DNA from 3 places in the Streptomyces sp. NPDC001663 genome. Region 2 is predicted to be linked to each of the others. Evidence: riboswitches for the same ligand, from Rfam matches in the RefSeq annotation. Region 2 holds a riboswitch; each other region holds the start of a gene.
The links. Region 2 has a riboswitch for S-adenosylmethionine ahead of ACFY1L_RS46585 (putative leader peptide). Riboswitches for the same ligand answer to the same signal wherever they lie in the genome.

Region 1: linked by a shared signal. The riboswitch ahead of ACFY1L_RS26360 (aminotransferase class V-fold PLP-dependent enzyme) and the one ahead of ACFY1L_RS46585 (putative leader peptide) in region 2 are both predicted to bind S-adenosylmethionine.
Region 3: linked by a shared signal. The riboswitch ahead of thrC (threonine synthase) and the one ahead of ACFY1L_RS46585 (putative leader peptide) in region 2 are both predicted to bind S-adenosylmethionine.

What each region holds. Positions count from the first base shown of each region.
Region 1 covers NZ_JBIAUR010000008.1:252,751-263,101, forward strand. Annotated here, with positions in the region: gene ACFY1L_RS26330 (NlpC/P60 family protein) at 1-199, opposite strand, end outside; gene ACFY1L_RS26335 (NYN domain-containing protein) at 435-1,778, opposite strand; gene ACFY1L_RS26340 (hypothetical protein) at 1,813-2,052, opposite strand; gene ACFY1L_RS26345 (rhomboid family intramembrane serine protease) at 2,209-2,952, shown strand; gene ACFY1L_RS26350 (Lrp/AsnC family transcriptional regulator) at 2,949-3,230, shown strand; gene ACFY1L_RS26355 (PQQ-binding-like beta-propeller repeat protein) at 3,227-5,794, opposite strand; gene ACFY1L_RS26360 (aminotransferase class V-fold PLP-dependent enzyme) at 5,862-7,223, opposite strand; SAM riboswitch class IV at 7,387-7,503, opposite strand; gene trpD (anthranilate phosphoribosyltransferase) at 7,578-8,642, opposite strand; gene ACFY1L_RS26370 (cytochrome bc complex cytochrome b subunit) at 8,781-10,351, opposite strand, start outside.
Region 2 covers NZ_JBIAUR010000021.1:83,980-94,330, reverse strand. Annotated here, with positions in the region: gene ACFY1L_RS46620 (beta-glucosidase) at 1-2,003, shown strand, start outside; gene ACFY1L_RS46615 (hypothetical protein) at 2,689-2,910, shown strand; partial or broken gene ACFY1L_RS46610 (transposase) at 2,969-3,138, shown strand; partial or broken gene ACFY1L_RS46605 (transposase) at 3,340-3,598, shown strand; gene ACFY1L_RS46600 (LLM class flavin-dependent oxidoreductase) at 3,641-4,681, opposite strand; gene ACFY1L_RS46595 (DUF1684 domain-containing protein) at 4,730-5,554, opposite strand; gene ACFY1L_RS46590 (hypothetical protein) at 5,551-5,859, opposite strand; gene ACFY1L_RS46585 (putative leader peptide) at 6,321-6,443, opposite strand; SAM riboswitch class IV at 6,473-6,582, opposite strand; gene ACFY1L_RS46580 (winged helix-turn-helix domain-containing protein) at 6,693-7,478, opposite strand; gene ACFY1L_RS46575 (putative leader peptide) at 7,670-7,750, shown strand; gene ACFY1L_RS46570 (ABC transporter substrate-binding protein) at 7,895-9,532, shown strand; gene ACFY1L_RS46565 (ABC transporter permease) at 9,536-10,351, shown strand, end outside.
Region 3 covers NZ_JBIAUR010000007.1:151,431-161,781, reverse strand. Annotated here, with positions in the region: gene ACFY1L_RS23320 (NADH:flavin oxidoreductase) at 1-39, opposite strand, end outside; gene groL (chaperonin GroEL) at 264-1,886, opposite strand; gene ACFY1L_RS23310 (cold-shock protein) at 2,208-2,414, opposite strand; gene ACFY1L_RS23305 (ubiquitin-like small modifier protein 1) at 2,866-3,141, opposite strand; gene thrC (threonine synthase) at 3,232-4,521, opposite strand; SAM riboswitch class I at 4,540-4,695, opposite strand; gene ACFY1L_RS23295 (glucosyl-3-phosphoglycerate synthase) at 4,856-5,800, shown strand; gene ACFY1L_RS23290 (trehalose-6-phosphate synthase) at 5,887-7,362, shown strand; gene otsB (trehalose-phosphatase) at 7,350-8,219, opposite strand; gene ACFY1L_RS23280 (DUF3263 domain-containing protein) at 8,279-8,512, opposite strand; gene ACFY1L_RS23275 (extracellular solute-binding protein) at 8,564-9,781, opposite strand; gene ACFY1L_RS23270 (ROK family protein) at 9,949-10,351, shown strand, end outside.

The DNA.
Region 1 (10,351 bases), on a different contig from region 2:
CGCCGTTGAGCTTCTCGGTGGCCTGCTCGGCCTCCTCGTAGAGCTTGTCGACCTTCGCCTTGACCTCGTCCTTGCTGGGCTTCTCGCTCGGCGCGGCGTTGGCGGCCTGCGCGCTGAACGCGACAGCGGCGGCGGCTGCGGTGGTCAGCACGGTCACACGTGTGCGACTCGGCTGCTTGGGTCGGCGATGGGACGGCACGGAGGTGAACTCCTTCTTCTGAGTGATCACCCGCTCGGAGGTTCGGTGCCAGACCCTAGTGATGTTCCTGTGATCAGATCAAATCCTCCCACCAAAAAATCCCGTCACGCAATGCATTCTTTGCACACAACTCACATGGTGTGATCCGCGGTTGACGCTACGTTGCGTGACGATCCCGCCAATTCGGGCATTAAACCTGCAAGTTCGACGTTTAAGACAGGCGCTACGACGGGCGCTACGACAGCCGCTTCAGAAGCATCGCCGAGGCGACCGGCCGCGCCCCCGCGCGGGCCACTCCGTCGGCCACTTCCCGGTCGGTCGAGGCGACGATGACGGGCCGGCCCGGCGGCTCGGCGCGCACCAGCTGGCGGATCAACTCGTCCGCGGTGACGCCCGGTTTGGAGAACAGCACCCGCACCCCGCGCGGCGGCGCGAGCAGTACCGGCGCGGCCAGCTCGGCCCCGTCGAAGACACAGGTCACCTCGGCGCCGGTCTGGGCGGCGAGCTGGGAGAGCTGCCCGAGGAGCCTCAACCGCTGCTTCTCCAGGGGCATTTGGGGATAGCCGGTCTTGGTGACGTTGTAGCCGTCGACGACCAGATGCGCCTGCGGCAGGGCGAGGAGCTGGTCCAGGATGGCCGGATCATGCTCGGACAGGGCCCGCGCGGCGATGTCCTTCGGGGTCATTCGTCCCGGTTCGACCGCATCGACGGTCTCGGCGGGCCGTACGGACACGGGCGGCAACGCCAGCTCCCGGCGCAGCCCCTGGGCCGCGTCCAGCACGGTGTCCAGAAGCAGACGCACGCGCATGTCCTCGACACTGCGCCCCTCCCGCGCCGCTTTGCGCGTGGCCTCCAGGGCGGCCTCCGCCTCCCCGAGCCGCGCCTTCAGCCGCCGGGTCTCGCTCTCGGCGGCGGACACCTGGGCCTGCCCGTCGGTGCGTACGGCCTCGATCTCGGCCTGGGTCTTGCGCAGGGCCGCCTCGCCCCGCTTGACGTCGCTGAGGGCCGCACGCAGCTTGCGGTGCAGCGAGTCGGCCTCCTTCTTGGCGGCCTCCAGCTCGGCGCGCAGCTGCTCGGTGTCGGCCCGGGTCTGCTCACGGGCCCGGTCGAGCTCCTCGCGCAGCCGCTCCAGCTCGGCCCGGCTCTCCTCGTCGGCGCGCTCGGCATCGGCCCGCTGGGCCTCCTCGCCGGCCGCGGTCACGAGCTTCACCCAGCCCGTGGGGCGCAGAACATAGGCCGCGGCCGCCACGTCGAGCGGATCCGCGGCCGGGGGCGGCGAGCCGGAGTCGAGGGCGCCGGCGAGCTCCGACTGGGCCTCTCTGAGCTTCTCCCCGATGCGCTGCCTGAACAGCGGATCGGTCTCCAGCGCGGCCGCCATGGCGTTACCGGCGAACTTGGCCCGACGGTTCGGGGCGAACCGGGCGTACTGCCTGAGCTGGGCGGGCAGTTCGGCGACGGTCAGCCCGCCGAACCCGTCCGAGACGATCTGTACGACTCTGCGGCGCACTCCGTCGGGCAGCGGACGGTCGAGCACCTCGGCGGCGCCGTCGCCCGGCCCCCCGCCTGTGGTCTCCACCATCCGTCACACCCCAATACCTGTGGGGCCGCTCCGCTCAGGAGTCGGCGCCCGGCCTGTCCACGAGTTCCACCTGATCCACGGCGTTGCACCAGCGGCAGCGCACCGACTCGATGGTCTCACTGACCACCTCGCGCTCCTCGACCTTCGGCTCGCCGGCCAGATCGAGATGGATGTACTCGACGACCTTCGACGAGCGGGTCACGTCGAAGCGCGTGAGGTTGCCGCAGAGGGTGCAGCGCCACCGCGTCGTGGCGGTCGGGAGGGGAACCGTCATCGTGACCGTGCTCTTTCCTTCTAGTGTCCGTGACGCGCCAGCTTCCCTGGGCGTGTGGCTCGTAACCCTACGGCCTGGCGGGGACTCGCCGCCCGTCCGTCCACGGCGGCGAGGCGGTCTGTGCGAGTGCGTCCCGTTACGTCATGCTCTGTGTTCATGATCAGCAACTGGAGCGGGACGGTCGGCAGAACTTTCAGGACGCCCCGCAGGCCGTCCGCACCGGTGACGTACGGCCTGATCGCCCTGTGCTGCCTGATCTTCCTGGCCGGCCCGGCAGCGGGCCTCAATCCGGCCTACGGCTCCGGCGACGCGCTGCTCGCCGCCCAGCGCGCCTATTTCCACCGTTGGGGCGTGGTCCCGGCCGAGCTGTTCGAGGGCTCCCCCAGGGCCGCCCTGACCCCGGCCACGGCCCTGTTCGTCCACGGCAGCTGGGTACACCTGCTCGGCAACATGCTCTTCCTCTACGTCTTCGGGGTGATGACCGAGGAACGGATGGGCCGCGTGCAGTTCACGCTCTTCTACGTCGGCTGCGGCTATCTCGCGCTGCTGGGGTACGCAGCGGCCAACGCCGCGTCCGAGCAGTCCCTGGTGGGCGCGTCGGGGGCGATCTCCGGGGTCCTCGGTGCGTTTCTGTACCTGTTCCCCGGCGCCAGGGTGACCAGTCTCCTGCCGTTCCTCTTCTTCCTCCCGCTGCGCTTCCCGGCCTGGGTGGTCCTGCCGTTCTGGGCGGCCCTGCAGTGGCTGGCGGCGCAGCGGGCGGCACAGGGGCCGGGGGTGGCGTATCTGGCGCACCTGGTGGGCTTCGGGCTGGGCTTCACCTTCGCCTGGGTGCGCTTCGGCCGTACGACTAGAGTGAAGTCCGCCCCAGCTCCGGCCCCCGAGGGAGAGAACCAGCCGTGATCACCGCGATCGTCCTCATCAAGACCAGCGTGGACCGGATCCCCGAGATCGCGGAACGGATCGCTGCGCTGGAGTCGGTGAGCGAGGTCTTTTCCGTCACCGGTACGTACGACCTGATCGCCATGGTGCGTGTGAAGCAGCACGAGGATCTGGCGGAGGTCATTCCGGGCAGCATCAGCAAGATCCCAGGCGTGGAGGCGACGGACACGCACGTGGCGTTCCGTACGTACTCGCAGCACGACCTGGAGGCGGCGTTCGCGATCGGTCTGGACGGCTAGGCGCCGATGTCGAGGGCGGCGACTCCCTCGGCGGTCGCCACGTAGGCGCGTGTGCCGTGGAGTACGGGGCTGTGGACGCCGCCGTCCGGCTCGGGGTCGCCGAAGGACAGTTTCCGGCGCTGCTTGCCGTTGCGGTCCACCGCGTACAGGGCGCCGCCCAGACAGACGTAGACGGTGTTCCCGACGACCGTGGGGTCGCTGTGGTCCGATCCGTCTCCCGAGCCGTCGAAGGTCCACCGCGTCTTCCCGTCCGAGGGGTCGAGTGCCGCGAGCCGGCCCTGGTCGGTGGTGACCGCGAGGTCGCCGAGGCGTACGGAGGTGAAGTACCGTCCGCCGCCCGCTTCGTCGTTGCCGGTGCTCCACACGGTCGTACCGCTGAGGTTGATGCCGTGCAGGGGGTAGTCACCGCTGGATCCCACCAGCAGCCTGCGCCCGACCAGTGTGGGCCGCCCGGTGTCGCCCCCGGTCGGGGCCGACCAGCGCAGATTCCCGTCCTTCACGTCGAGCGCGTTCACGACGTCCCCGAAGGTGCCGACGTAGGCCACACCGCCCGCCACCGTCGGCTCGCTGGTGGGCCCGAAGACGGTCTGCTGGTACCAGGCGACGTCGCCGGCGGCTGTGTAGGCCCGTACGCCACCCGCGTCCGCCGTGCCGCTCGCGACCAGCACCAGGTCACCGGCGGCCACGGGGAACTGACTGCCGACGGGTCCGGCGATCTTCTTCGTCCAGCGGATCCGCCCGTCCGGCCCGACCGCGCACAGCTTCGACGCCCCCTCGCCCTCGTTCTCCAGCAGGCAGTAGGCCCCGTCGGCGGTGGCCAGCGGCGGCATCACCGGCCCGCCCAGATCGGTGGCCCACAGCTTCTTCCCGGCGGGGGACACGGCGTGCAGCGCGCCGTCCGCGCCCCCGACGTACAGGATGTCGCCGGCGGGTGACAGCGCGACGCACGCCCCGTGCCGCCCGCCCGCCCGGCCGCCGAGCCCGCCGACGCCGTACGTCCAGCTCACCCCCGGGGGCAGGGTCCCGGTCGCCGACCGGGACGTGGACACGGACACCTCGGGCGACACCCCGGAGCCCTCCGCCCGGTCCCCGCCGTCCCGGTCCCGCAGCCACAGCCACCCACCGGTCCCGGCTCCCGCAGCGACCACGCCCCCGCCCACCAGCACCCTCAACAACCCCCGGCGGGAAGGACGTCCGACGCCCGCGGCGGCGCTGTCGGTCACGTCCATGACGGTCATCGGGGCCACACCATCGGCCCGGCTCACCCGCCCACCGACCGCCGCGGACCCGACCGGCACATCCGGCGCATCCATCCGAGCAACGCGCTCGCGAGGGTTCTCCGGCCCACCGGCCGCGGCGTCCGTCGTCCCCGGCGGAGCCACGCCGTCGGCCCGGCTCAGCCGCCCACCGGCCGCCTCGGCCCGGATCTCCGCGTCCGGCGACGCCGTCATCGGGTCCGCACCGCCCGGGTTCCCCCGCCCACCGGCCGCGGCGTCCAGGTTCTCCCGCCCACCGGCCGCGGCATCCGTCGTCCCCGGCGGAGCTACGTCGTCGACCTGGTTCTCCCCCTCCCCGGTCAGCGCGGGGCGGGCCGTCGCATCGGTGACGGTCATCGGAGCGACGTACTCGACCCGGCTCTCGCGCTCGCCCGAGTCCCGTTCCGGAAGCCAACGGTCGGCTTCCGGAACGGGATCGGGCGTGGTCGCCGCCCGGGTCGCGTACCAGCCCGGCCGCAGGCCTTCGCGCAGGGATTCGGCGGTGTGACCGGCGGCCTCGACCACCCGGGCCGGAGTCGGCCGGTCGGCGGGTTGCTCGCGCAGGCAGGCCTCCACCAGCTCGCGCAGGCCGTCGGGCACTCCGGAGAGATCGAAGTCGCGGGTCAGGATGCGGAGCAGGATCACCGAGTCCTGGCCCTCACCGAAGGGCTCCCGGCCGGCGGCGGCATGGGCGAGGACCGCGCCCAGGGAGAAGACGTCGCTGGGCGGGCCGACCTCGGCGCCGTTGCGGATCTGCTCCGGCGAGACGTACCCCACCGAGCCGACGACCGCGCCGGTGTTGGTCAGCGCGGTCGCCTCCAGGGCTCGTACGATCCCGAAGTCGATGACTCTCGGGCCGTCCGGCGAGAGCAGGATGTTGGAGGGCTTCAGGTCCCGGTGGACCATCCCCTTGGCGTGGATCGCGGTGAGCGCCTCGCCGAGGGCGCCCGCCAGGAGCCGTACCGCCTGCTCGGGCAGCGCGCCGTGGTCGAGGACGGCGTCGCGCAGATTCGGCCCCTCGACGAACTCCGTGGCCATCCACGGCCGTTCGGCCTCGGTGTCCGCGTCCACCACCCGGGCGGTGTAGGTGCCCGTCCCGCCGATGGTCTGCGCGGCCCGTACCTCCTGACGGAACCGGGCCCGGAAGGTGCGGTCCTCCGCGTGTTCGGCCCGCACCACCTTCACGGCCAGCCGTGGACCCCCGCGGCCCTCCGCGAGGTACACCTCGCCCATCCCGCCCGCGCCGAGTCTGCCCAGCACCTCGTACGGCCCGATCCACCGCGGATCGTTCGCGCGCAGCGCCTCCACCCGTGCTCCCCCCGTCCAGCGTCCGGCTGACGAAGGGGAGCGTATACGTCAGACGACGTACGTCGGGTCAGACCGCCGGCACGCAGCGGCCGTCCTCGGTCCGGTACTGCCACTTCGCGCCAATCGTCACCAGCTCCTTGACTGCGGTGACGAAGCGCTCGACGTGCTCGTCGGGGGTGCCGGCGCCGAAGCTGACGCGGATCGCGTTGAGGGACTTCTCGCCCGGGGCGGCCTCGGGGGCGCCGCACTCGCCCTGGGTCTGCGGGTCGCTGCCCAGGAGGGTGCGGACCAGCGGGTGGGCGCAGAAGAGGCCGTCGCGGACGCCGATGCCGTACTCGGCGGAGAGGGCGGCGGCGAAGTGGGAGCTGTTCCAGCCCTCGACGACGAAGGAGATCACGCCGACCCGCGGGGCGTCGTCGCCGAAGAGGGAGAGGATCCGGATCTCCGGGACCTCGGCCAGGCCCGCCCGCACCTTCTCGATCAGGTACTGCTCGCGGGCGACCAGGGTGTCGAAGCCGGCCTCGGTCAGCGCCTTGCAGGCCGACGCGATGGAGTAGGCGCCGATCACGTTCGGCGAGCCCGCCTCGTGCCGGGCGGCGCTGTCGTGCCACTCCACGTCCACGCCGCCGTCCTCGCGCCGGGTGACCTTGCGGCTGGCGCCGCCGCCCGCGAGGTAGGGGTCGGCCGCCTGCAGCCAGTCGGCGCGGCCGGCCAGGACGCCGGAGCCGAAGGGCGCGTACAGCTTGTGGCCGGAGAAGGCGACCCAATCGACGTCGAGGTCCTGGACGGAGAGCGGGTGGTGCGGGGCCAGTTGGGCGGCGTCCAGAACGATGCGGGCGCCGTGCGCGTGGGCCGCGGCGGCGAGTTCGCGGACCGGCCACAGCTCGCCGGTGACGTTCGAGGCGCCGGTGACGCAGACCAGGGCCGGGCCGAACGGGTCGCGGTCGGCGAGGGCGCGCTCCAGGGTCTCGACGGCCTGCTGCGGAGTGCGCGGGGCGTTGAGGTAGGTGACCCGGGCGTCCTTCCAGGGCAGCAGCGAGGCGTGGTGCTCGGTCTCGAAGACGAAGACCTGGCAGTCGGCGGGGAGCGCGGCGGCGAGGAGGTTCAGGGAGTCCGTGGTCGAGCGGGTGAAGATCAGCTGGTCGTCGGCGCGGCAGTCCAGGAACTCGGCGACCGTCCTGCGGGCGTTCTCGAACAGGTCGGTGGAGAGCTGCGAGAGGTAGCCGGCGCCGCGGTGGACGCTGCCGTAGTACGGGGCGTAGGCCGCCACGTCGTCCCAGACGCGCTGCAGGGCCGGGGCGCTGGCCGCGTAGTCGAGCGCGGCGTAGGTGACTTCGCCGCCCGTGACGAGCGGGACGGTGACATCCCTGCCCAGAACGGGCAGCGGAGCACAAATGGCGGTGGCGGCGGCAGCGGTGGAGACAGACATGGCGAACTCCTGTGAGGGGTAAGCGGAATCGCCGTACCGGACGGTGCGTCGACGGCACGGGAGAAGGTGAAAGGGGTATGCGGAGGCGGGGCTCGACGCCCTATCGCATTCGCTTGCTCACAGAAGACTCCCTCGAACGACCAGGACCCCTGGTTTCGAGAGGGGCCCGCGCTTGCCGTAGACCTCGCTGCCTACGGCCTGGTCTTCACCCGGGGCACCCCGCCACGGACGGAGGGTTGCCGGACAGTCGGCCGGGGCCTCATGACTGTCACTCATGACCTGGAAAGGAACGTACGTGAAGTGATCGCGGTCCCGCAACCCGTGTCCGAATTACGGGACCGCAGCGCCTGTCGGCTACTTGTTGCTGGCCGCCACCCAGCGCTCCAGCACCCGCTTCGCCGACCCGGAGTCGATCGACTCCGCCGCCTTCTCCATGCCGGCGCGGATCTGCTCGGCCAGGGTGCCGGGGCCCGGGTCGAGGGCCACCAGGGCCGCCGCCGAGTTCAGGAGTACGGCGTCGCGGACGGGGCCCTTCTCGCCGTCCAGGAGGCGGCGGGCGACCTCGGCGTTGTACGCCGGGTCGGCACCCCGCAGCGCCTCCACCGGGACCAGCTCGATGCCCACGTCCCGCGGGTCGAACGACTCCTCGGTGACCTTGCCGTCGCGGACGATCCACACCCGGGAGGTGGACGTGGTCGTCAGCTCGTCGAAGCCGTCGTCACCGCGGAAGACCAGGGAGGAGTTGCCGCGCTCGGCGAGGACGCCGGCGATGAGCGGCGCCAGACGCGGGTCGGCGACACCCACCGCCTGGGCCTTCACCTTGGCCGGGTTGGTCAGCGGGCCCAGGGCGTTGAAGGTCGTCCGGATGCCCAACTGCCCACGGGCGGCGGCCACATGACGCAGCGCCGGGTGGAACTTGACGGCGAAGCAGAAGGTGATCCCGGCTTCCTCGGCGACCTCCGCCACCCGCTTCGGCGTCAGCTCCAGATTGACGCCCAGCTTCTCCAGGACGTCCGAGGCACCCGAAGCCGAGGAAGCGGCCCGGTTGCCGTGCTTGACGACCTTCGCGCCCGTGCCGGCGATGACGATCGACGACATCGTGGAGATGTTCACCGTCTTCGCGCCGTCGCCACCCGTCCCGACGATGTCCACGGTCCGTCCGGGCACCTCGATCACGTTCGCGTGCTCGTACATCGTCCGGACCAGGCCGGTGATCTCCTCGACGGTCTCGCCCTTGGCCCGCAGGGCCACCGCGAACCCGGCGATCTGGGCGTCGGTCGCCTCGCCGCGCATGATCAGGTCCATCGCCCAGGCGGTGTCGTCGGCGGTGAGGTCGTGGCCGTCCAGCAGGCCGTTCAGCAGCCTGGGCCAGGAACGGCCCGCCGCGGTGTCGCCTCCAGCGGGGGTCACAGCGCTCATACGGCCGCTCCTGGGTGTCGTAGAGGAAAGTGCGCATCCCACATGCGCATCCCCACCCTATCCAGCTCAGGGGCATGGAGAAGGGCCCCGTCCGAACACCGGACGGGGCCCTTCTGGTGCGCGTGGCGAGCGCAGCGATCAGTGGTGGCCGTGGCCGCTCGTGATCTCCTTGTACTCCTCGACGGTCGGCTTCGGGATCTGGGACTCCTCGCCGTAGTACGCCTCGCTGAGCTTGGCGCGCAGCTTCTCGGCGCCCTTCACCTTGCGCTCGACGCCGTTCTCGTCGACCGTCGGGCCGATCTCGAGCGGCTTGTACTGCTCGTGCGCCGTGAGGGTGTGCAGCGCGTCCTGGCTGAGCGGCTCGTGCACCTCGATGAACTCACCGTGCGGCAGGCGCTTGATGATGCCCGACTCGCGGCCGTGCAGCACCTTGTCCTTGTCCCGGCGCTGCAGGCCGAGGCAGATCCGCTTGGTGGCGATGAACGTGAGCACCGGCACGATGAAGAACGCGCAGCGGACGAACCAGGTGATCGAGTTGATCGACAGGTGGAAGTGGGTCGCCCAGAGGTCGTTGCCACCACCGACGAGCAGCACGAAGTACCAGGAGATCCACGCCGCACCGAAGGCGGTACGCGTCGGGGCGTTGCGCGGGCGGTCCAGGATGTGGTGCTCGCGCCGGTCGCCGGTGACCCAGGACTCGATGAACGGGTAGACCGCGATCGAGACCAGGACCAGCGGGAAGATCACCAGCGGGATGAACACACCCAGGACGAGCGTGTGGCCCCACAGGTTGATCTCCCAGCCCGGCATGACACGGATCAGGCCCTCGGAGAAGCCCATGTACCAGTCGGGCTGGGCGCCGGTCGACACCTGGTCCGGACGGTAGGGGCCCATGGCCCAGATCGGGTTGATCGAGGCGATCGCCGCGATGGCCGCGATGACACCGAAGACCAGGAAGAAGAAGCCGCCGGCCTTCGCCATGTACACCGGCAGCAGGGGCATGCCGACGACGTTGTTGTTCGTCTTTCCGGGGCCCGCGAACTGCGTGTGCTTGTGGTAGAAGACCAGGATCAGGTGGCCGACCACCAGGCCGAGCATGATGCCCGGCAGCAGCAGGATGTGGATCGAGTAGAAGCGGGCCACGAAGTCGCCGCCCGGGAACTCTCCGCCGAAGAGGAAGAACGACAGGTACGTGCCGACGATCGGCACGGACAGGACCGCGCCCTCCATGAAGCGGACACCGGTGCCGGAGAGCAGGTCGTCCGGGAGCGAGTAACCGGTGAAGCCGGTGAACATGCCCAGGACGAACAGCAGGAAGCCGAACAGCCAGTTGACCTCACGCGGCTTGCGGAACGCACCCGTGAAGAACACGCGCATCATGTGCACGAACATGCCGGCGAGGAAGATCAGCGCCGCCCAGTGGTGGATCTGCCGGATCAGCAGACCACCGCGCACATCGAAGGAGATGTGCATGGTCGAGTTGAACGCCTCGGACATCAGCTGTCCCTGCAGCGGGACGTAGCTGCCGTGGTACTCCACCTCGTTCATCGACGGGTGGAAGAACAGCGTCAGGTACACACCCGTGAGGATGATGATGATGAAGCTGTAGAGGCAGACCTCGCCCAACATGAACGACCAGTGGTCGGGGAAGATCTTGCGCATGTTGGACTTGGCCAGGGAGTAGATCCCCAGTCGGCCGTCGGCCCAGT
Region 2 (10,351 bases):
GTGTGCAGTCCGGCGGCGTCGGCACCACCGTCAAGCACTTCGTGGGTAACGACGCCGAGACCGACCGTTTCACCGTCAACAATCTCATCGCTGCACGCGCCCTGCGCGAGCTGTACCTGGCCCCCTTCGAGTACATCGTCGACAACGCCCACCCCTGGGGCATCATGACCGCGTACAACTCGGTCAACGGCACCACGATGAGCGAGCACCACTACCTGGTCAACGAGGTCCTGCGCGGCGAATGGGGCTTCGACGGCTTCAACGTCTCCGACTGGACGGCGGCCCGGTCGACCACCGACGTCATCAACGGCGGTCTCGACGTGGCCATGCCCGGACCACGGACCGTCTATGGCGAAGCCCTCGCCCAGGCGGTCAAGGACGGCACGGTCGACGAGGCCACCGTCGACGCTGCCGTGCGCAACGTCCTGCGGCTGGCCGCCCGTGTCGGCGCCCTAGAGAGCGTTGAGCCGGCCGTCACCGAAGTGCCGGAGACCGTCGACGGCGTCGAACTGGCCCGGGAGATCGCCCGCCGCTCCTTCGTCCTTCTCAAGAACGACAACGACGCCCTACCGCTGAAGCCGGGCGGCACGGTAGCCCTGATCGGAGCCGCCGCCCGCGACGCCCGTGTCCTTGGCGGCGGCTCCGCCACCGTCTTCCCGGACCGGATCGTCTCCCCGCTCGACGGACTCGCCACCGCGCTCCCCGAGGACTCCCTCAGCTACGCGGTCGGAGCCGATCCGAACACCGAACTGGCGACCGCTGACAGGGGATTCACTCTCCGCGCAGTCTGCCGCGGCGCGGATGGCACGGTCCTTGCCACCTCCAACATCCCCAACGGGCAGATCCACTGGTCGTTCGCAGATCTCCCGGAGGGCGTCTCGTTCGACAACCTCCACAGTGTCGAACTGACCGGAACGTTCACACCCCGCCACACGGGTCGGCACACCCTCGGCATCAAGGGCAAAGGCGCCTTCCGACTCGCCGTCGACGCAGACACGCACTACGAGGGCGTTCAGGCACCCGACCAGGACGACCCCTTCGAGGGCTTCTTCAACTCCCCTGTACCCCGCGCCCAGGTGGAACTCACGGCCGGAGAGCCCGTCGAGGTCAGCCTCACGCATTTCGTCGCGCTCAACGACTACCTCCGAGAAGACATCACGATCACCCTCGCCCACCAGGAGCCGCAGCGCGACCCTGCTGAGCTGATCGCCGAGGCCGTCGAGGCCGCCCGCGCCGCTGACACGGCCGTTGTCGTGGTCGCCACCACCGACCGCGTCGAGTCGGAGGGTTTCGACCGCACCGACCTCTTCCTGCCGGGCCGCCAGGACGACCTGGTCCGCGCCGTCGCCGCCGCCAACCCCCAAACGGTCGTGGTCGTCAATTCCGGCTCCCCGGTGGAACTGCCCTGGCGGGAGGAGGCCGCCGCCATCCTGCTCAGCTGGTTTCCGGGTCAAGAGGGCGGCGCAGCCCTCGCCGACGTCCTCACCGGCACCCACGAGCCCGGCGGCCGCCTCCCCACCACCTGGGGCTCCCTCAACCACGCTCCAGTCACCCAGGTCGTCCCCGTGAACGGGGAACTTCCCTACAGCGAGGGAGTGTTCATCGGCTACCGCGCATGGGACAAGACCGGCCGCGCCCCTTCGTACCCCTTCGGTCACGGCCTTGGCTACACCCACTGGAGCTACAAGTCGATCGAGGTGCACGGCAACGTCGCCAAGGTCTGTGTGCACAACGGCGGGACCCGAAGAGGCCGGGAGGTCGTGCAGGTGTACCTCTCCCCGGTGGAGCACGACGCCGAGCGCCCCGAACGATGGCTCGCCGGCTTCACGGCGGTAGAGGCGGAGCCAGGTGAGACCGTCGAAGCCGTCATCGACATCCCCCGCCGCACCTACGAAGTGTGGGACGCGGCGAGCAACTCGTGGAAATTCGTGCACGGTTCATACAACATCCAGGCCGGCCGCTCGATCACCGATCGCAGGATCACCGTGACAGTCGACGCCTGACCCCCGCGTTATGTTCTCCGCGGTCCTGCAACTGGCCTCCGGGCCAGCCATGGCTGGTCCTCCTGTCGAACCGATGACCTGGGGGCGGTGCCACCGGGCCCGAGAGGCGCCGTTGGAGACGCTGACGAGAGGTCCGACCACCGCCCGGCCGAGCGCAATGCCCGGCCGTGCACGTGCGACAGGTCTGCAGGACGTGGATGCGCACACGACGCCAACCCCCAGGCCAGCACCGCACGCCCCGTTCGGGAGGACGGCTTGAACGGGTAAGACGAGATAGGCGTCTTCTGGAGCTGGATGTCGGGACGAGCGCTCACCACGGACGCGGCCTCACCCCGGCACCGGCGTCCACTGCCCGGGCGACTGGTTGACGAACTGCTGCAAGGCCGCTCACGCCGGGAAGTGTTCGGCTCCTGGCCTTCTCCACCGGTGTTGTCGGCGGTGTGGGGGTGCCCAGCGTTCCGGCACGCTTGCGGTTGCGCCTGTACGGTGCGGGTTGAGCCGGCGGCGGGGAGGTGGTCCTGCTGGCGGAGGAAGGCGCGGGCTGCGGCCAGAACACACTGCTCGGAGGCGCTGGCGCCGCGCCGGGTGAGGGTCATTGCGGTCTGCAGCTGGGAGCGGACGTCCCAGGCCCGCTTTCGGTCACGGCCTGGGCAAGGTCGGCGAAGACGCGCTGCTGGTCGTCCTCGTGCCCGTTCAGCCATGCGCGGGCTTCATCGAGGGCTTGCTGGGCCTCGGCGCGGGGTGTGCCGTCAAGGGTAGGTTTCGAGGAACGGGCCGCTGCCGGCGCACAGACGGCGGACGTGTTCGCCTGCACTCCGCCGCCCACCTGGGCGGCAAGTGGGTCAAGCGCATCGCCGTCCAGCTCAACTCCATCGAGTCCACCCTCGACCTCATCAACAGCTCCTGACTTGCGGCGGGACCGTCGGCAGAGCGACCCCGCCGCACTCGTCTCAAGGCCAGCCGTCATCCGCTCTCGCCGCTACCCCTCAGACGCCACGAACGCCGAATGGGCCCCTGTTCGAAGGGCTGCTGCCCGCCCCGGCCTGCGATGCCAGCAAAGGTGGCCGGCCAGAGAAGCCTCCCCGCCCGTGAGATCGTCGACACGATCCGATACGTCGTAGACACGGGCTGCAAGTAGCAAGGTACTGAGAATTCGAGGTAACGATCGGGCAGGGTGGACCGATGCATGAGTCGCCCTTGCCGGGAGGTTTCGTCAACGCCGTCGTCCGTATCGGCAGAACGGTGCGTCGTCCAGTCTCTGCACGCACACACTTCGTGGGTGATCTGCTGAGGTTGTTCGAAGCCGGTGGCTGCAGCGGAGCTCCGCGGTATCTAGGTGTGGACGAGGAGGGCCGCGAGGTGCTCAGTTAACGAGGGAGGCGGTCGCGGAGTCGTCTCGCAGGCCGGGGCCGTGCTGCTGGTCGAAACAGTCCGCAAGTCCAGGCTGGACACAGCGATATCCACGGCCCTTGCGCCGTAGTGCCCAGCCGCGGGCTGTGCACGATCCGGGCAAGATCCTGCTGGATGTCGCGCTCGCGGTGGCGCTGGACGGAGACCGCCTGGCCGATGTGGGCATGTTGCGGGCCGAGCCGGCCGGTGAGTGTGCAGCCGGACGGGCGGCTCCAGCGGCCCGGCGTTCATCGGCCCGCCTCGTGCAGCAGCGCCGCGTCGGGCCGCCAACCCAGCTCGGGTGCGATCAAGTGCCGCACGTCGTGCAGGATCTGCTCGTAGTCGGCCCGGTGGAACTCGTACGGCAGCTCCAGGCGCAGCTCCGAGACGGCCGAGACCACGGGATCCGCGGTCAGTTGCTCCAGGATCTGTTCCGCGGTCCCGACCACGTCCGAGGCGAACAGGGTCCGCTTCGGACCCTGCGGTGCCAGGGTGCGCTGGTGCCGACCGGCCGCGTACTCCCGGTAGCGGGCCCGGGTCGTCGCGTCGGCGCTGTCGAACGGCACGATCACCCGGCCCAGCGCCACCCGGGTCGGCCGGTTCCCGGGAAGGGACCGGCGGTACTCGGAGAGCAGGGTGAGCTGGGCCGTGGTGAAGTCGTCGGTGCCCTCGCCGGTGACGATGTTGCCGCTGAGCAGGTTCAGGCCGTGCTCGGCGGCCCATCGGATCGAGCGCAGACTGCCGCCGCCGTACCAGACCCGGTCCACCAGGCCGGGGTTGTGCGGCTGCAGGCGCGGTCGCTGGGTGTTGCCCGGCGACTGGATCACCGTGTCCGGGCCACCGAGGTAGTCGCCGCGCAGATGGTCGATGACGCGGGCGATCCTGCCGTAGGACAGGTCGAAGCTGCGCCAGTCCCCGTCGTACACCAGGTCGCCGAGGAGCTCGGCGTGCGGCATTCCGGTGCTGAAGCCGATCTGCAGCCGGCCGCGGGACAGCACGTCGGCCAGCGCCAGGTCCTCGGCGAGCCGGAACGGGCTCTCGTACCCGATCGGGATGACCGCGGTCCCCAGCTCGACCCGCTCGGTGCGCTGGCTCGCCGCGGCGAGGAAGACCGCGGCCGAGCCGACACCGTGCTCGAGATGGCGCTGCCGGATCCAGGCGCCGTCGAAGCCCAGCCGTTCGCCGTACTCGAACAGTCGCAGTGTCTCCTCCAGTCCGGTGTATGGGTCGTCGTCGGCGAAGTTGCCCGGGGTGAGAAAGGCCAGCGAGCTGATCGCGGGGGTGCTCATGCGGTGTTCGTCCCTCTGGGTCGTGGTCGTCTCGGTGGCGCCCGGTGCTCAGGACCCGCCCCGCTCGCGAGGGATCTTCTCCCCGGCCTCGATCGCCACGGGCAGCCGGTTCTCGGCCGGCGGCAGCGGGCAGGTGGCCAGGTCGGTGTAGGCGCACGGCAGGTTCGTCGCTCGGTTGAAGTCCAGGACGACCGTGCCGTCGGCGTCGGGCGGGTCGAGGGCGAGGGCCCGGTTGGCTGCGTAGGTGGTGATCCCGGAGGTCGCGTCGGTGAACAGCACCAGCAGGCTGCCCGGGCTGTGTCCGGGGAACGCGGTCAGTGCCAGGGGCCGTCCGTCCAGCTCGAACTCGACCCGGCCCGGCGCGTCATACACGTGCTCGAGGCCCTCGACCGCCGCGCCCACGGTCGTCGGCCGCGGGTCGTCGAAGGCCGTGTAGCGGCCGGTCACCGCCCAGCGCGGATGCGGGGCGTAGGCTGGTGTGCCGGTGAAGGCGGTGCGCAGCGGGGTGTCAGGGTGCCGGGGGCGGACAATGTCGTGTCCACCGCGCTTGGCCACCTCGATCACGGCGTCGCCCCAGACCGCGTCGACTCCGCCGCGCTCCGGGAGCACCCCGAAGCGGTGCTCGCCGCGGACGGAGGTCCCGTCGATGATCAGTTCCTCGCCGTCGTCGAGGACCACGACGACCCCGTCGGTGCCGGTCGACCAGGCGCCCGGAGCGTCCGGGAAGTGCTGCGGCTCGTGGCCGAGCCAGTGCAGGCCGGTGATCGCAAGGAATCCGTGGGGGTCGGCGAGTCGTTCCTCCTGCCTGGTGTGCCACTCCTGCCAGTCGCGGATGAAGGCGGACAGGTCTGCGGTGGTGTCCTGAACGGTCACGTGTGTTCCTTCGCTTCGAGAGATTCGGACGCGGCCTTGGCGTAGCAGCCGCCGGGGATCGCCACGAGCAGTTCGCGGGTGTGCGAGTGGCGGGGGTGGGTGAACAGATCTTCGGTGGTGCCTGTCTCCACGAAGCGGCCGGCCCGCATGACGGCGACCTCGTGCGCGATCCGGCGTATGGCGGCCAGGTCGTGAGAGATGAACAGGTGCGTCACCCCGGTGTCGGCCCGCAGTTCGGCGAGCAGGTCGAGGATCTGGGCCTGGAACGAGGCGTCGAGTGCGGACACCGGCTCGTCGCAGAACATCGCGTCGGGGAGAGCGCCAGGGCGCGGGCGATCGCGGCGCGCTGCCGCGGGCCGCCGGACAGCTGGCCAGGACGATCACCGGGCCCGCCGTGTTGGGCGGCACGTGCTGGCCGAGGACCGAGACCCAGCAGGACCCGCACGTGCGCGACGCCTCGACGAAAACCGCCTGCCGCACCCGCAGCACCTCCGCACGCGTCACCCGGGCGACGCCGGCGACGCTGGAGAGAGGGCAGTGCCGCCCATCGGCCAGGGCGGGAATCCGGATGCGATCTCACGGAATGAGTTCTCCTACTCGACAGCCGTCACGCACGGGTCCGTGCGGACGGTGAAGAGGCGTGAGGGGTGTTGCTCCCGAGGAAGAGCGACACGTCCAGAGAGGGATGAGGCGGGGAAAGAACAGGAGTTCGGTGCGGGCGTCAAAACCAGCGGTGAACGTTCTCGGACAGCCGACGGGAGTGAAGTCAGCCCTGACACAGGCAGCTTGTGATGCGCTGCAGGTCGATGTGGCGTCGGCGGGAGAACCGGGAGAGGGTCGCGGCGGCCAGGACGGAGGGACTCGAGACGCTGCTGTGCCGCACGATCATTCCTCCGTGTTCCAGGCCCCTGCAACGGGGACACGCGCTTGCCGGGTCGGCGACCCGGCCGGGCTTTCACCTGGAGCACCCCACCGCGTCGGAGGGTTGCCGGTCAGCAAGCCAGGGCTCGATGCTGACACTCAATGCCAGTTGAAACTTTATCGATCTCGGTTGTAATCAGTCAATATCGCGAGGTGAGTCGGACAACACGCGTCGGCGCGTCCGCGCTCTCGCGCGTGCTGGTCGTGAGCGATGTTGTCAGGGTGTGTCGACCGGTGCGGGTGTCGCGCGCAGGCGGAAGCCCACGCCTCGCTCCGTGGTGAGCAGGGCTGCGGCGCGCGGTCCGAGTTTGCGGCGGATGCGGTGGATGTGCAGGTCGACGGAGCGGCTGCGGCTGCCCGCCCATTCGCCCAGGCCCGCGCGCAGGTCCTCACGGCGGATCACGCGGCCGTTGCCGCGCAGGAGTGCGGTGAGGAGCCGGAACTCCAGCGGTGTGAGGGCGACGGGAGCGCCGTCGACCAGCATGCGCTGCCCGCCCGGATCGAGGCTGATCGGGGACGGTGCGGTGGCCACGTACGACCCGGGCATCGTGCCGCCGGGCACCACAGGCAGGCCGGAGGCGCGCCAGGCCTCGTAGCCGCCGATGATGTCGGTGGCCCGCAGCAGGCCGAGATCGTGCAGTCCGGCGGCGGCCATGCTCGACATGTAGCCCTGGGAGCACATGATGATGGCGCGCAGACAGTGGTCGGCCGCCTCCTCGATCCGCCACGCGCTGCAGGGGTCGAGCCGCCACTCCAGCACGTTCCGGTCCATGACGAGGGAGCCGGGGATCTCGCCCTCCGCCCGCCGCACCATGTCCGCGCGGACGTCCACCAGCAGGGCGCCGTCGGCCAGTTCGCGGGCCGCGTCTTTCGGAGTGATCCGGTCGAGGCGAGTGCGGGCCCGTGCCAGCAGGTCGTCGATCGACGGGTGGACCCGAGGGGCGCAGCCTCTGGGGTCAGTGCCCGCAGGGCCTTCGGGCCGTGTGCGCGCTGGGGACTGCATCGGGGGCAACTCCTGTGTCGTGCCTCGGGAACGGCCGGTGGTCGTCGGAACCGGGGCGGCGACAGTCGGCCGTGAAGCGCGTGGAGTCGGTCATGCCGGAAGTGTACGAGCGGAGTTTTGCCGGAGAGTTTCTCGATTCTGAAACAAGTCCCGCATTGTCTGCCCCCGATCTCCGCTGTTATCAATGAGTCGTGACCGCGAACTCGCTGCTGACCCGGAGGATCCACGTGGATCTGGCGCGCGTCGGCACGTGCGCCTGTCCGCGGCGCTGAGGCATCCGACCGCGCGCACCGCGTCGGCTTTCTGACGGCCCTCGGCCCCTGTCACCTTCCCCCCAGCCTTCCTGCCTGCTCCGCCACGCCCGCGTACAGCTCCCCACGGTTGTGCCGTGCCGTCGGTCATTTTCTGGAGAACCCATGCCTGCATCCGATGACGGCGCGCTGCCCCAGCACTGGCAGGACCTCCTGCCCGCCGGACCCTCCCGACGCGGCTTCCTCGCCCTCGCCGGCGGCGGCACCCTGGCCGCCCTGCTCGCGGCCTGCGCCCCGAGCGCCACGGACGACGCGTCGGCCGGGGCGACGGCCTCGGCCTCGGGCCCGGCCAAGCACGGCGGCACCCTTCGCGTGGGTACCCCGCCGCCGCCCACCTCCGTCGACCCGGTGACGGCGTACGACGGCAGCGCGATCGCGCTCTACCAGCTGGTCGCCGAGTATCTGATCTGGCTGGACAAGGACTTCGAGCTGGTGCCCCGGCTGGCCACCAAGTGGACCTCGGACTCGTCCGCCCGCAAGTGGACCTTCACCCTGCGCGAGGGTGTCACCTTCTCCGACGGCACAAAGCTCGACGCCGCCACCGTCAAGGCGTCCTTCGACCGGCTGCTCGACCCGAAGAACAAGTCGGCCGCCCTGTCCGCCTTCGACACCGTCCTCAAGGCGGGCGGCGTGAGCACCCAGGACGACTCCACCGTCGTCTTCTCCCTCGAACGGCCCTTCTCCGACTTCCCGTACCTGGTCTCGGCCGGCAACTACAACGCGGTGATCCTCAAGAAGGACTACGCCGGCAACTTCACCAAGCAGGCCGTCGGAACCGGCCCCTTCACCCTCAAGTCGTACGACGTCTCCACGGGCGCCACGTTCGTCCGCAACCCCACGTACTGGGACGACCCCAAGCCCTACCTCGACGGCGTGGACGTCAAGTTCTACGCCGACGACCAGGCCGACCTCGTCGCCCTGCAGTCCGGTGACATCGACGCCCAGTTCCTCAGCCGGCCCGCGCTCGTCGAGCCCTTGGGCAACGGCGGCGGCATCGCGGTCGACAAGGTCAAGGGCACCGGCGTCACCGTCCTCACGCTCCGCGTGGACAAGGCGCCCTTCGACCGCAAGGAGGTCCGCCAGGCCGTCGCCTACGCGCTCGACCGGCCCGCCGTGCGCCAGGCCGCCGGCAGCGGACTCGGCGACCTCGGCAACGACCACCTGTTCGCGCCGCTGTTCCCGGCCGCGCCCACCGACATCGCACAACGCGCCAAGGACAAGGCGAAGGTCGACGAACTGCTCAAGGCGGCCGGCCTGGACAGCCTGCGCTTCACGCTCACCTTCGACCCGCCCAACAAGGACTACGCGGTCACCGTCCAGAGCCAGTTGAAGGAGGTCGGCATCACCGTCGACCTCGACCAGCGCTCCTCGAAGGAGTTCTACGGCGGCGACCAGGCCAAGGACACGCCCTGGCTGTTCACCACCGCCAACCTGGTCGGCTGGGCGGGCAGAGCCGTGCCGAGCCAGTTCATCATCCCCATGGTCAAGAGCAACGGCGTCTGGAACGGCTCCAAGTACGCCAACAAGACCCTCGACGCCGCCGCCGAGGCCTACGACGCCGCCACCTCCGACGCCGAGCGGCGCAAGCAGGCCGAGATCATCGCCAAGACCCTCCACGAGGACGTGCCCATCGTCATCGCCTACTGGAGCGGGGCCGCACGCGCATACAACAGCGGCAAGTTCAGGGGCATCCAGGCCCACCCCAGCCAGTACGTCGACTTCACCACCGTCTCCCGGGTCTGAGCCATGACCCGGTTCCTGCTGCGCCGCCTGGCCGCCATCCCGCTGACCCTGCTGACGGTCTCCCTCCTGGTCTTCCTCGCCACCCAGGTGCTTCCCGGCGACGTGGCCCGCACCGTGCTGGGCCGCGAGGCGACCGACGGTTCGGTGCGCGCCCTCAACCACGAACTCGGCCTGGACCGGCCGCTGTTCGTGCAGTACGGCCGCTGGCTCGGGCGCTTCGTCACCGGCGACTGGGGAACGTCCTACACGCTGCACGTACCTGTGCGAGGGCTGCTCCTTGAGCGGCTGGGGCACTCGCTTTTCCTGGCGGTGTTCGCGTTCCTCCTGCTGGTGCCGGTCGCGCTCACGCTCGGGGTCCTCGCGGGCCTGTACCACGGCCGGGCGGTGGACCGGACGATCACCTCCGCGACCCTGGCCCTGGGCGCCACACCGGAGTTCGTGACCGGGGTGGTCCTGCTGGTGGTGTTCTCCGTGCAGTTGCGCTGGCTTCCGGCGTCCGCACAGACCCAGCCCGGGGCCGACGGCCTGGGACAGACCCTGTGGCACCTGCTGTTGCCGGCGATCTCGCTGGTGCTGGTGTGCACCGGATACGTCGCCCGGCACGTGCGTGCCAGCACCATCTCCGTGGTCGAGGGCCCGTACGTGCGAGCAGCCCGGCTGCGGGGCACCGGCCCCGCCCGCATCGTCCTGCGGCATGTGCTGCGCAACGCCACAGTGCCGGCCACCAGTGCCCTCGGCGTCCAGCTGCAGTACATGCTCGGCGGCATCGTCGTGGTCGAGCTGCTCTTCAACTACCCCGGAGCCGGTGCCCTGTTGCTG
Region 3 (10,351 bases), on a different contig from region 2:
GATCTGGGCCGCTCGGGAGGCGGGCGTGGTGACGGTCACCTGGGGGACTCCTCGTGAAGGCAGTGTTAACCGGTCGGTATGTGCACACGCATTGTTGCACCCCCTTAAGCAACCACCTATGTGCTGCCCCACATTCCGGTCCACGCGAAGTCCCTATGTGATCCAGAACACGCCCGAGGGCGGCACTCCCTGTCGGAACAGGGAGTGCCGCCCTCGGTCTCGTACGAATGCGTACGGCGATGGACTCGCGATCCTCGGGAGGATCAGAAGTCCATGTCACCGCCCGGCATACCGCCACCGGCGGGCGCGGCGGCCTTCTCCGGCTTGTCGGCGATGACGGCCTCGGTGGTGAGGAAGAGCGCGGCGATGGAGGCGGCGTTCTGCAGGGCAGAGCGGGTCACCTTCGCCGGGTCGATGATGCCTTCCTTGACCAGGTCGACGTACTCGCCGGTCGCGGCGTTCAGGCCGTGGCCCGGGGTCAGGTTGCGGACCTTCTCCACCACGACGCCGCCCTCGAGGCCGGCGTTGACGGCGATCTGCTTCAGCGGGGCCTCGAGCGCGAGCTTCACGGCGTTGGCGCCGGTCGCCTCGTCACCCTCCAGGTCCAGCTTCTCGAAGACGGAGGTCGCCTGGATGAGCGCCACGCCACCACCGGCGACGATGCCCTCCTCGACGGCCGCCTTCGCGTTGCGCACGGCGTCCTCGATGCGGTGCTTGCGCTCCTTGAGCTCCACCTCGGTGGCGGCACCGGCCTTGATGACCGCGACACCGCCGGCGAGCTTCGCCAGGCGCTCCTGCAGCTTCTCGCGGTCGTAGTCCGAGTCGCTGTTCTCGATCTCGGCACGGATCTGGTTCACGCGACCCGCGACCTGGTCCGAGGAACCGGAGCCGTCGACGATGGTGGTCTCGTCCTTGGTGATGACGACCTTGCGGGCCTTGCCCAGGAGGTCCAGGGAGGTGTTCTCGAGCTTGAGACCGACCTCCTCGGAGATGACCTCGCCGCCGGTGAGGATGGCGATGTCGTTGAGCATGGCCTTGCGGCGGTCGCCGAAGCCCGGGGCCTTGACGGCGACGGACTTGAAGGTGCCGCGGATCTTGTTGACGACCAGGGTCGACAGGGCCTCGCCCTCGACGTCCTCGGCGATGATCAGCAGCGGCTTGCCCGACTGCATGACCTTCTCCAGGAGCGGGAGCAGGTCCTTGACCGAGGAGATCTTGGAGTTGGCGATCAGGATGTACGGGTCGTCGAGGACGGCCTCCATACGCTCCATGTCGGTGGCGAAGTACGCCGAGATGTAGCCCTTGTCGAAGCGCATACCCTCGGTGAGCTCCAGCTCCAGACCGAAGGTCTGGGACTCCTCGACGGTGATGACGCCTTCCTTGCCGACCTTGTCCATGGCCTCGGCGATGAGCTCGCCGATCTGGGTGTCGGCGGCGGAGATGGAGGCCGTCGAAGCGATCTGCTCCTTGGTCTCGACATCCTTCGCCTGCTCGAGCAGGGCACCGGAGACGGCCTCGACGGCCTTCTCGATACCGCGCTTCAGGGCCATCGGGTTGGCGCCGGCGGCTACGTTGCGCAGACCCTCCTTGACCAGGGCCTGGGCGAGAACGGTCGCGGTGGTCGTACCGTCACCGGCGACGTCGTCCGTCTTCTTGGCGACTTCCTTGACCAGCTCGGCGCCGATCTTCTCGTACGGGTCCTCGAGCTCGATCTCCTTGGCGATGGAGACACCATCGTTGGTGATCGTGGGGGCGCCCCACTTCTTCTCGAGGACGACGTTGCGGCCCTTGGGGCCGAGCGTCACCTTCACGGCGTCCGCGAGCTGGTTCATGCCGCGCTCGAGGCCGCGCCGCGCCTCCTCGTCGAACGCGATGATCTTGGCCATGTGAAGTGGTCCCTCCAGGACTGGGGGTGATTCCTTCGGACCGCGCCCGCGCCCGCGACGGACGGCTCGCACACCTCGTGGTTCCTTGCCCCACCCGGCCTGCGGGCCTCACCGACCCGGTCCTTCTTTGTCACTCTCACCTTCAGAGTGCTAACGCCAATGATTAGCACTCGCCCCCTTCGAGTGCAAGCGCCTCTCACGGTCCGAGCCCACCCCCGGACCCCCGTCCCACGGCCCGTCCCCGGACATGCCGAGGGGCCCGCACCTGCTGGTGCGGACCCCTCGAAGAAGAACGTCGCTGCAGTTAACCCGGCGCGTGCTTCAGCTGGTCGCCAGACGGACCATGTCCGCCTGCGGCCCCTTCTGGCCCTGCGAGATCTCGAAATCGACCCGCTGACCCTCTTCCAGGGTGCGGTAGCCGTCCATCTGAATCGCGCTGTAGTGGACGAAAACATCCGCACCACCGTCGACCGCGATGAAGCCGTACCCCTTCTCCGCGTTGAACCACTTGACGGTGCCCTGAGCCATGCCTAACTCCCCTATTACTGGCCCTTGCACAGATCCACACTTCGCGGATCCGGGTCAGACCTCACCCCCCACGGTTGGGGGCGTGCGCCGGAACGCGTCGACCGCGGCTGAATGTATCTGCCCAACTGCCGTCTGCAACAGGTCAATCGGACGAGAATTCCGGGCAAGACCGGTCGGGAATTTACGGAGAATTCGCCTGAATTCAGGGCAAGTCGGGCCCCATAAAAGGAGCATAAGACGCAAAAGACCTGCACACTTTGGCTGCTTCTCGTCGCATCCGGAGCCACTACTCATATGCATCCGGCATGCAGAAAGCAGCAGGTTCCCCAACTGTACCGTGCTCAACCATGCAGAATTGCCCCCTCCGCTTCTCTCACGGAGGGGGCAATTCGGTGAACTCTTGGTAACCGGCGTTACCGACGGTAATAATCGGGTCGGCCGGTACGCTCCGTCAGCCTCCGGCGACGGCCGGGATGATCGAGACGCCCGCACCGTCCGGAGTCGCCGTCTCCAGCCCCTGCTCGAACCGCACGTCGTCGTCGTTCACGTACACATTGACGAAGCGGCGCAGCTTGCCCTGGTCGTCGAGGACGCGGGCGGCGATACCCGTGTGGTTCTTCTCCAGATCGGCGATGACCTCGCCGAGGGTCGCACCTTCGGCGGCGACCTCGGCCTGCCCGCCGGTGTAGGTGCGCAGGATGGTAGGGATGCGGACGTTGACGCTCATGCTTATGACCTCCGGTCGGGTAGCGCCCCTTCAGGGGCGCGGGGAACTGCGCGACAAGCCCCCACAGTCCCGCAGACGAACAACTACCTCTTAGCCGAGCCCGGCCTCACGGAACGACTCAAGGTTGGGGCGAATCGTCGCCGTAAGACCCGTACCCGCCACCGCATCCAGCGTCTTGAGCCCGTCACCGGTGTTGAGCACGACCGTGGTGAGGCTCGGGTCCAGCAGACCGTTCTCGATCAGCTTCTTCGCCACACCAACGGTCACCCCACCGGCGGTCTCCGCGAAGATGCCCTCCGTGCGGGCCAGCAGCTTGATGGCGTCCACCACCTGCTCGTCGTTCACGTCCTCCACCGCTCCCCCGGTGCGACGCGCGATGTCGAGCACGTAGGGACCGTCCGCCGGGTTCCCGATCGCCAGCGACTTGGCGATCGTGTTCGGCTTCTGCGGCCGTACGACGTCAAGGCCCGCCTTGTACGCGACCGACACCGGCGAGCAGCCCTCCGCCTGTGCGCCGAAGATCTTGTACGGCTTGTCCTCGACGAGCCCGAGCTTGATCAGCTCCTGCAGCCCCTTGTCGATCTTCGTGAGCTGCGAGCCGGAGGCGATGGGCACCACGAGCTGGTCGGGGAGCTGCCAGCCGAGTTGCTCGCAGATCTCGTACGCCAGGGTCTTGGAGCCCTCGGCGTAGTACGGCCGCAGGTTGACGTTGACGAAGCCCCAGCCCTCGCCGGCCGGGTCGCCGATCAGCTCGGAGCAGAAGCGGTTCACGTCGTCGTAGTTGCCCTCGATGCCGACGAGCTCGCCGCCGTAGACCGCGGCCATGACGACCTTGCCCTGCTCGAGGTCGTGCGGGATGAACACGCAGGAGCGGAAGCCGGCGCGGGCCGCCGCGGCGCCCACCGCACCGGCCAGGTTGCCGGTGGAGGAGCAGGAGAGAGTGGTGAAGCCGAAGGCCCGCGCGGCCTCCAGCGCCTGGGCGACGACACGGTCCTTGAAGGAGTGCGTCGGGTTACCGGAGTCGTCCTTCACATACAAACCGCCGGTGACACCGAGCTCGCGCGCCAGGTTGTCGGCCTTGACCAGCTTGGTCCAGCCGGGGTTGATGTTCGGCTTGTCGGCCACGTCCGCCGGGACGGGCAGCAGCGGCGCGTAACGCCAGATGTTCGCGGGTCCCGCCTCGATCTGCTTGCGGAGCTCCTCGGTGTCGTAGGCCGAGAAGTCGTACGCGATCTCGAGCGGGCCGAAACACTCCTCGCAGGCGAAGACCGGTCCGAGGGGTACCCGGTGACCGCATTCGCGGCAGGAGAGCGCCGCGGCGGGACCCAGGTCTACGGTCGTCGTGGAGTCGGTGGTGCTTGCAACAGTCTGCGCAGCCATGTGAGGCGAGGCCCTTTCTCCTCATCTTCCTCACGACGCATCTCGCCGTGAGACGGATTTGGCACCTTCCCTAGCCGGGAGCCTCGCGGAATGATCAACGTTGATCTACGAGAGCCGGCTGGAGGGTTGCCGGGGCTTCATCGGGCCGTTTCCCTCTGCCCCTCTGGATGAGCGGTATTCGGTTGTAAACACGGGGCGACCCCCGACATGCGATGGTCACCAGCGTTGTTCAAGACTGTAACCGAAGGCCAGGACAGTTGAGATAGCCGTCCGAACCGCGAGATGGATCACAGATGATCCCCTCTCGCCGAGAGAACGCAGAGGAGCCGCCTACGTGCTGGAAGAAGTCGAGCGCTGGCTGAGCACCCGCTCCTGGTCCCTGACCGATCGCCCGCTGCACAAGATCCTGGCCGCAAAGCAGCGCACGGGCCAGTCGGTCAGTGTCGTGCTGCCCGCGCTCAACGAGGAGGAGACGGTCGGCGACATCGTCGCGATCATCCGTCACGACCTCATGCAGCAGGTCCCGCTGGTCGACGAGATCGTCGTCGTCGACTCCGGATCCACCGACCGTACGTCCGAGGTCGCCGCGGCGGCCGGGGCCAGGGTCGTCCACCGCGACGACATCCTGCCCCGCATCCCGACCGTCCCCGGCAAGGGCGAGGTCCTGTGGCGCTCCCTGCTCGTCACGAGCGGGGACATCGTCTGCTTCATCGACGCCGACCTGAAGGAATTCTCGTCGGACTTCGTGTCCGGGATCGTGGGCCCGCTGCTCACCGACCCCGGGGTCGATCTGGTCAAGGGCATGTACGACCGCCCGCTGGCCGGCGCCGCGGGCCAGGGTGGCCGGGTCACCGAGCTCATGGCGCGCCCGCTGCTGAACATGCACTGGCCGCAGCTGGCCGGCTTCGTGCAGCCGCTCGGCGGCGAGTACGCGGCCCGGCGCAGCCTGCTGGAGCAGCTGCCGTTCCCGGTCGGGTACGGCGTGGAGCTCGGCATGCTGATCGACGCGCTGCACCTGGTGGGCCTGGACGCCCTCGCCCAGGTCGACGTCGGTGTGCGCAAGCACCGTCATCAGGACGGGCAGGCGCTCGGCCGGATGGCGGCGGCGATCTACCGTACGGCCCAGCTCCGGCTGGCCCGCGGACACCTCATCCGCCCCTCCCTCACCCAGTTCGAACGGGGCGAGGACGGATTCGAGCCGCGCACCTACTCGGTGGACACGGAGGAGCGGCCGCCGATGGCGGAGATCGCGGAGTACGCCTCTCGGAAGGTCGCCTGACGGCGCACGTTACGTGCCGTATACGGTGCATCCGCCGAGGGCGACCGTACGTTTGAGCGTTTCCGGGCCGGGCTAGGTTGAGGCGTATGGCTTCCACGCACGGCGCTGCTCATCAGGTCCTGGTCGCGTCCAATCGCGGCCCGGTCTCGTACGAAGTGCAGGAGAACGGCTCGCTGGCCGCCAAGCGCGGCGGCGGCGGGCTGGTCTCCGGTCTGTCCGCGATCGGGCCCGACGCGGGCGCCCTGTGGGTGTGCTCGGCGCTGTCCGACGGCGACCGCGAGGCCGTGCGGCGCGGGGTGGGCGAGGACGGTGTGCGGATGCTGGACGTCCCTGCCGACGTGCACGCGGACGCGTACAACGGCATCGCGAACTCGGTCCTCTGGTTCGTCCACCACATGCTGTACCAGACGCCGCTGGAGCCGGTCTTCGACGCGGAGTTCCGGCGCCAGTGGGCGTCGTACGAGACCTACAACCAGGCCTTCGCCGAGGCGCTGGCGGAGGAGGCGGCCGAGGGTGCCGCGGTCCTCGTACAGGACTACCACCTGTGTCTGGTTCCGGGGATGCTGCGGGAGCTGCGGCCGGATCTGAAGATCGGGCACTTCTCACACACGCCGTGGGCGCCGCCGGAGTACTTCGCGATGCTGCCGGACGACATCCGGGTGCGGCTGATGGAAGGCATGCTCGGGGCCGACCGGGTGGCCTTTCTGACCTGGCCGTGGGCGACGGCGTTCCAGAAGTGCGCGGAGCAGGTGGACCCCGACCGCTGGATCGGCGCGTGGCCCACCGGCGCCCCCAGGTCGATCGAGCACCTGCGGGACGAGCGGATCGACTGCAGGACGTACATCGGCGTCCACGGCCTCGGCGCCGACGCCGAGTTCCTGCAGGCCCGTTCGCACGAGGCGGACGTCGAGGAGCGCATGGCGGCACTGCGCGAGGAGATCGGCGCGGGACGGAAGACCGTCGTCCGGGTCGACCGGACCGAGCTGTCGAAGAACATCGTGCGCGGTCTGCTGGCGTACCGGCAGCTCCTCGACGACCACCCCGAGTGGCGCGAGCGCGTCGTGCACGTCGCCTTCGCCTACCCCTCCCGCCAGGACCTCGCCGTCTACCGGGACTACACGGCCGAGGTGCAGCGACTGGCGCAGGAGATCAACTCCCAGTACGGGACGCCGGGTTGGACCCCGGTGGTGCTGCACGTCAAGGACGACTTCGCGCGGTCCCTGGCCGCGTACCGGCTCGCCGACGTGGCCCTGGTCAATCCCATCCGGGACGGCATGAACCTCGTCGCGAAGGAGGTGCCGGTCGTCTCCGACCACGGGTGCGTTCTGGTGCTGTCGCGGGAGGCGGGGGCGTACCAGGAGCTGGGCAAGGACGCGATCGCCGTGAACCCCTACGACGTGGTCGGCACGGCCCGCGCGCTGCACGAGGCGCTGACCATGCCTGCGGAGGAGCGGGCGGAGCGGACGAAGCAGCTGGCGGCAGCGGCGACCGCGCTGCCGCCGGCGCAGTGGTTCCTGGACCAGTTGCAGGCCCTGCGCGAGCTGACCGATCAGCCCGCCTGAGCCGCCAGTCCCCGCAGCAGTCGTACGACTCCTTCCGGGCCGTCCACCACGACGTCCGCCCGTTCCCGCAGTTCCGTCACCTCGTCGCTGCCGCTGCACACCAGCAGGCCCGGTACGCCGTCCGAGCGGAGTTTGTCCACGGCGGCGAAGGCGGGCAGGTCGCCGAGGTCGTCGCCGGCGTACAGGACGGCCTCGGCGGAGATCTCGCGGACGTACTCGAGCAGGGCCACGCCCTTGTCCATGCCCGGAGGGCGCAGTTCCAGGACCATGCGGCCCGGCTCGACGATCAGGCCGTGCCGGGTGGCGAGGTCGGTGAGGGGCTCGCGCAGGGCCTCGAACGCGGCCTGGGGGTCGGCCGCCCTGCGGGTGTGCACGGCGACGGCGCGGCCCTTCTCCTCGATCCAGGTGCCCTGCCAGGCGCCGATCCGGTCGAGGAAACCGGGCAGTTCGGCGCGAACGGCGGCAACGCCCGGGTGCGGGGCGGGCGCGCTGACGTCGCCGCTGACCGCGTCCCAGCGCTCGGCGCCGTAGTGGCCGAGGACGACGAGGTGCTCCAGGCCGGGGACGCCCGCGAAGCCCCCGTGCCGCACGGCGACGCCGGCCGGGCGGCCGGTGACCACCGCGACGGAGGCGACCTTCGGGGCGAGGGCGGCGAGCGCCGGGACCGCGGCCGGGTGGGCGCGGGCCTGCTCGGGGTCCGGGACGATCGGGGCGAGGGTGCCGTCGAAGTCGAGGCCGATCACCGTCTTCCCGGGGTGCGCGAGGATCGCGGCGAGCCCGTCACGGCCGGCCTGTGTGGCGGGCGTCGGCAGGGGGTCCATGGAGTGCGTCGAGTCCGTGTCGGTATGGGTGCCCATACGGCGACCTTAACCGCGGGAGGCCGGGCGCACCCATGGCTCATCGGGGCACAGGCCGGTCAGCGTTCCGCCCGGCGGGTCTCCCGCACCCTGCGGAGTCTGTTCACCGTCACCGGGTCGTGGGCGAGGGCCCGCTCGTCGTCCAGCAGGGCGTTCAGGAGCTGGTAGTAGCGCACGGGGGCCAGGCCCAGCTCCTCGCGTATCGCGCGCTCCTTGGCGCCGGGGCCCACAAAGCCCCGGCGCTCGAGGGCGAGGATGGCCTGCTCGCGGTCGCCCAACTGCTCCTGGTCCATGTTCCGAACCGTAGCTCCCGGCACTGACAACGGCCGTCGACCGCCGGGCGGCTACTGCGCGTTCTGCGCCGTGGAGGCCGTCGCCTGCAGCTGCGCGAGGACGGCCGCGGGGCTGCCGGAGGGGGCGACGGCCTGGCCTATGCGCTTCTTGACGGCCGCGCTGACCGCGGCCCAGGAGGTCTCGCCGACCGGGTAGAGCTCGGAGACCGGCAGCTCCTCGAGGAACGGCTTGAGGTCGGCGTCCTGCTTGTCGTCGGTCATGGCCTGGGAGGCGGAGTTGGTGACGGGCAGCAGGTCGTACTCGTGGGAGAAGGCGAGCACGTTCTTCTCGTCGTAGACGAAGTCGAGGAAGTCGCCGACCTGCTCGGCGTGGCCGTTCTTCTTGAAGGCCATCATCCAGTCGGCGACGCCCATGGAGTTCTTGGTCTCGCCGTCCACACCGGGCATCGGCACCATGCCGAACTTCACGCCCTTCTTCGCGGCGATCTTCATCAGCGAGGGGTGCCCGTTGAGCATGCCGACATCGCCCTTGGCGAAGGCCGCGAAGGCGGCGGCCCGGTTCAGCTTGCCGGGTGCGACGGGTCCGGTCAGGCCCTTGCCGACCAGGTCGTCCTTGAGCCAGCTGAAGGTGGCGACGTTCTGCGCGGAGTCGATGCCGTAGGTGCCGACGGTGTCGGTGTAGCCGCCCCCGCCGCTCAGCAGCCACTGCATCGTCTCGGCCTGCGCCTCCTCCGGCCCGAGCGGCAGCGCATACGGGTACTTCACGCCCCGCGCCTTGAGCGCCTTGGCGTCGGCGGCGAGCTCGTTCCAGGTCTTCGGCGGGGTGAGACCGGCCGCCTTGAAGAGGGTCTTGTTGTAGAAGAGCAGCCGCGTGGAGGCGGCGAACGGCAGCCCGTACTGCACGTCCTTGACCTGCCCCGCGGTCACCAGCTGGGAGGCGAAGTCGGCCTGCGTGGTGATGGAGAGCAGGTCGTCGGCCGAGTAGAGCAGCCCCTTGGCCGCGTAGTCGGAGTAGGCGCCGATCTGCGCCATGTCGGGCGCCTTGCCGGCGTCGACCAGCTCCTTGACCTTGCGGTCGACGTCGTTCCAGGAGTAGACGCTGACCTCGACCTTCACGCCGGGGTGCTTGCCCTCGTACTCCTCGACCAGCTTGTCCCAGTACTTCTGGGAGCTGTTGGCGGCCGAGTCGCCGTAGTCCGCCGCGACCAGCTTCAGGGTGACGTCTCCCGAACTGCCGGTGAGGCCGCAGCCGCCGAGGACCGCCGTCATGCCCAGTACGGACACTCCCGCGATCGTTCCTGTCCTACGCCGCTGCCACCGCTGCACCGCTGCTGCCCCAACCCTTGCTGTCTCGCCGTTCAATATGTGGACAGCATAGGTCTACACCACGTAAGTGGACTAGACCTCTCGCGGGTCCTCGGGTCACACTGTCACTCGTGAGACATGTCATCGCCCTCGATGTGGGCGGCACCGGGATGAAGGCCGCGCTGGTCGCGGCCGACGGCGAGCTGCTGCACCAGTCCCGCCGTGCGACCGGGCGCGAGCGCGGACCGGACGCGGTCGTCGAGGGCATCCTCGACTTCGCCGCCGAACTGCGCGCGTACGGCGCCGAGCGCTTCGGCGAGCCCGCATCCGCCGCCGGCGTCGCGGTCCCCGGCATCGTGGACGAGGAGCGCGGCATCGCCGCCTACTCGGCCAACCTGGGCTGGCGCGACGTACCCCTGCGCGACCTGCTGGGTTCGGTACTGGACGCCCCCGTCGCCCTCGGCCACGACGTGCGCACCGGCGGACTCGCGGAGGGCCGGATCGGCGCCGGCCGGGGCGCCGACCGCTTCCTGT